2 regions of the Syntrophomonas erecta subsp. sporosyntropha genome follow, and region 1 is predicted to be linked to the other one. Evidence: riboswitches for the same ligand, from Rfam matches in the RefSeq annotation. Region 1 holds a riboswitch; the other holds the start of a gene.

Region 1 (2,208 bases):
AATTACCTTTGGTGGGAAGGTTTTGCCTAACCCCTTACTTTGCCTTTCTCCCCTTCTAATAGGGCTATATATTTTATATCTATGCATCCAGATGAAAAGATGCATTAATTGTTCAAAAGAACATAGGTTAATATATAGGAGTTGATAGCAAGAAGCTGCGGGCAAACGTTTGCAAAACTGCTTTTTATTTAAGATACGGCAGGAACCAAAAAGATTAGCTATCATAAATATTGCCAAAAAGTGTTGATTAATAGTACCATTTATGCTAAACTTATCCAAACTAAATATAAACTCCGAGCCCTTTAAACCTGTGGCGATAAGTTATGGTTTTTGGGCCGATGGGTACACCTGGAAACGGTTGTGCCTCCCGTGTTTTGGAAAGGAGTAAAAGAGGAAATAAAAGGACAGCTTTCGTATGCTCTTTTTGCAAAACGTGCTGTCCTTATTTTAATTTATAATTTAATAATTCTCCGAGCCTCTGAGCCTGTGGCTATAGGCTATGGTTTTTGGGCCGATGGGTGCACCTGGAAACGGTTGTGCCTCCCGTGTTTTGGAAAGGAGATATGACCAACCTGCTTAAAACAGGTAATAAATAGTCGTGTCTTTTTTACCAGATGCGACTATTTTTTATTCAATCCCAATCTTTTTCTTCCCGCTTGCATCCCCGCAAGCGGGTACCTTTTAAAAATCACCGGGATTAATTTTACTTATAAATAATCCCGGAACATATAATAAGATCCTCCACTAGCGGGGGAAGTTATTTTCCCCCGAAGTCTAGGATAAAATCATTAACAAGGAGGTGACATAGTTTATCAAAAATAGCCTGATAGACTACACAATGGGGAGGGATTGATTTGAACACAGTAGTCAGTGAGGGCATTATCAAGGTTACAAGCCAATGTAAAGCTTGTGACCATTGTTCCTTCATTTGCCCTACTGGTGCTATCAGTGGTACCTTAGGCCAGAAGCACCAGATTAATGTGGGTAAATGTATTAATTGCGGACAATGTCTGATAAGCTGTCCATTCGGGGCCATAGAAGATATCAGTATGGTAGAACAGGTCAAACAGGCTCTTAAAGATCCGCGCAAAACTGTAGTGGTACAGGAAGCCCCTGCAGTTAGGGTGGCTTTGGGGGAAGAATTCGGACAACCTCCCGGCACTAATGTAAAGGAAAAAATGTATGCTGCCCTAAGAAAACTAGGATTTGACCAGGTTTTTGATACCGAATTTACTGCCGACCTTACTATCATGGAAGAAGGCACCGAACTCATTTACCGGGTTTTTAACGCCCTGGGGGTTGAAGGATATGAAGACATAGGGCCTCTACCCCAGTTCACATCTTGTTGTCCAGCCTGGATCAAATATGCCGAAGATAAATTTCCCCGTATATTGCCCTACATATCTTCGGCCAAATCTCCACAGCAAATGTTTGGCCCTATTGCTAAAACTTATTTACCAGAAAAGCTGGGGGTTAACCCGACCGATATATTCGTAGTGTCGGTAATGCCCTGTACCGCTAAAAAATACGAATGCAGCCGGCCGGAAATGATAGCCAGCGGTTTTCAGGATGTTGATGCAGTGATTACCACCCGCGAACTAGCCCAAATGATAAAAGAAGCTGGAATTGATTTCCTTTCTTTACCAAATGAAAAAGCTGATCGTTTTATTGGATTATCAACTGGTGCAGCTACTATTTTCGGAGCGACTGGTGGGGTTATGGAAGCGGCTTTACGTACCGCTTACGAACTTTTAAGCGGTGAAATCCTCGATAAAGTTGAATTTAAAGCTGTTAGAGGCATGCAGCCCGTACGGGAAGCCACGGTAGAAATCCCGGTTAAACAACTTGGTAAAGTAATTCCAGTTAATGTCTGCATTGTAACCGGTATCAAACATGTAGACAACATTATAGAAGATGTTCTTAATGGACGTAGTAACTATCATTTCATTGAAGTCATGAATTGTCCCGGTGGTTGCATTAACGGCGGTGGACAACCGATAAGAAGAGACACCTACTGAGGGGGGGATTAGAATGAGCATATTTTCCGAAAAAGCTGGTATTACCAGAAGGCAGTTTGTTAAAGGTACTGGTATGCTGGCCGTAACAGCAATATTTGCAGGTGTCATGGCCAAAATTGGGGTAGACGTTTTTGCCGCCAGTTCCGACTACATTTCTGAAAGGGCGGCGGGACTTTACAGTCTGGATGAA
Region 2 (2,208 bases), 950 kb from region 1:
CAGCACCTAATGTAAGAAAATAATTAGAAAAGTTAATCTCAGGGGATTTGTGGGGATTAGATAAAAGTATTAGGGTCGTTAGTTTTGTCTTTATACTACATTTGATTCGTCATCTTGGGAACAAATCCTTTCGAATCAGTACTGCCTTCTTCTTGCATAATATGTATCAAACGGCTTAAGTGGATAATCATGTGGACTTCGACTTACTTTACCAGTAATTTATCTTTAGCTAAGAAAGCTTTACCTTATACCTACCACATTTTAATTGCCCCGCCAAACTATAGTTTAGCCTATTTGTGTAATAATATTGTTACAGGCCATTTGACAAAAAAGACCACTAACCTCGCCTATATTTAGATCAGCATGAGGTTGGCATATATTTTATTGCGGAGCTTATCCGCTTAATCCTACAGTAACTTAAAACAGTGGTCCCTTGACAACTTTCCTCCCGCACATTATAATTATCTTTGCGTTATAAGTAAAGGAAATCTTGCCAGAGTGTCGGAATTGGCAGACGAGCGCGACTCAAAATCGTGTGCCGCAAGGCGTGTGGGTTCGAGTCCCACCTTTGGCACCATAGGAATTAACAACTCTTGAGATTGCTAGCCAGGCAATTTTAAGAGTTTTTTTATTTTTCTCTACAGTTTTCTGCAAAAGAAAAGCACTTCCTTCTCAATCTTTTCTCAACTAAATATGAAAGTAGTTAGAAAATCACGTAAGGCTAACTTCCTTTAACTTACAATATCCTACCCGCCCCTATAATCCTGACTCCAATCCGCACTATAATCAACATATACCGTCTTTTCCTTTAGGCCACAGAATAATACCTGGTATTTAGCACTCCAGCTTAGGCCCACTTTATATAAATCATATTTTTGTAATTTTTGAAATTTTACCTAAGCAGGAATTATTTCTATTGTGTCGTATATTGTTATAAAGATGAATATCTGTCCATATAAATAAAAAATTTGAAATTACTTCTCCGAGCTTAAAGGCCTAAAGCAAAAAGCCATGGCTTCAAGCCGTTAGGGTACGTCGGGAAACGGACGTGCCTCCCAATGTGGAAAGGAGAGCCGTATTCCGAATGAAATTCGGAGCGAGTCTATTTTCACTGGACTCGCTTTTTTTATAGTCTTAGTCGCTGCTTGTTTGTACCAGTCTATCCAGACCCGGCACTCCTTGTGCCGGGTTTTTTTATTACGTTAAATCCCTGAAGAGGAAAGGAGGTTTAATTAAAACTTACACAAGATTGGAGGTAGATAAGTACTTTAAAATCTTTATTCCATTAAAAAAGATTGGGAGGCGAATAAGAATTGCGTTTAAGAGGCTCAACCAAGTCTAAAATCGCCATATTGACAGCGTTGGTATTTATGCTGTCCATGGTTTTTTCCGTACCGCTTGTGCAGGCCAGCGATACGGAAGGACTGACAAATGAGTTGTTAGAACTTGCAGCAGAAGGAACAACAGATGATGCAAATGTACTAGATAGTGTTTATGAAGCTGTTAACACTAATACAGGTGAAACAGCCGACAGTGACATCCCTGGAGAAGGTACTACCTCATTGCCGGGGAACACTGAAGCGGAACTCCCGCTGGAACCAGAGCCCGGTAATGTTGAGGCTGATGTTCCTGCCGAGGGTACTACCCCATCTCCAGAAAACACCGGATTGGAACCCCCGCTGGAGCCAGAGCCGGGTAATATTGAGGCTGATGTTCCTGCCGAGGGTACTACCCCATCTCCAGAAAACACCGGATTGGAACCCCCGCTGGAGCCAGAGCCGGGTAATATTGAGGCTGATGTTCCTGCCGAAGGTACTACCTCATCGCCAGAGAACACCGAATTGGGAACCCCGGATCTGGAGCTGGAGACGGATAAAGTAAATGAAATCCCTAACCTTAACAACTTCCAACCGATGGAGGCTTCAGGTCCAGCCGAACTGATTATCAGCGATGTTACTAATATCAGTTTCAAGGTGAGTTGGCCGGAAGCTGCGGATGCCAGTGAATATAAGGTAACGGTTAGTAATACTACAGGCGGTGAGACTACGAAGGTAGTGAACAATGTCAGTACGGGAAATCTGGAATATGTCGTATCAGGACTGGAATCCAGTTACCGTTATGACATCGTGGTGGAAGCCGTAGGTGGAACTTGGGCAGGGAATGGCAGTTTCCTGCAAGGTTTGGCGGTTACAACCGCCCCCAATACAC

The links. Region 1 has a riboswitch for molybdenum cofactor ahead of ACZ5Q0_RS12820 ([FeFe] hydrogenase, group A). Riboswitches for the same ligand answer to the same signal wherever they lie in the genome.
Region 2: linked by a shared signal. The riboswitch ahead of ACZ5Q0_RS08265 (fibronectin type III domain-containing protein) and the one ahead of ACZ5Q0_RS12820 ([FeFe] hydrogenase, group A) in region 1 are both predicted to bind molybdenum cofactor.

The regions. Positions count from the first base shown of each region.
Region 1 covers NZ_AP042459.1:2,640,230-2,642,437, forward strand. Annotated here, with positions in the region: molybdenum cofactor riboswitch at 280-401, shown strand; molybdenum cofactor riboswitch at 457-577, shown strand; gene ACZ5Q0_RS12820 ([FeFe] hydrogenase, group A) at 855-2,018, shown strand; gene ACZ5Q0_RS12825 (iron hydrogenase small subunit) at 2,032-2,208, shown strand, end outside.
Region 2 covers NZ_AP042459.1:1,689,572-1,691,779, reverse strand. Annotated here, with positions in the region: tRNA gene ACZ5Q0_RS08270 (tRNA-Leu) at 493-577, shown strand; molybdenum cofactor riboswitch at 969-1,087, shown strand; gene ACZ5Q0_RS08265 (fibronectin type III domain-containing protein) at 1,314-2,208, shown strand, end outside.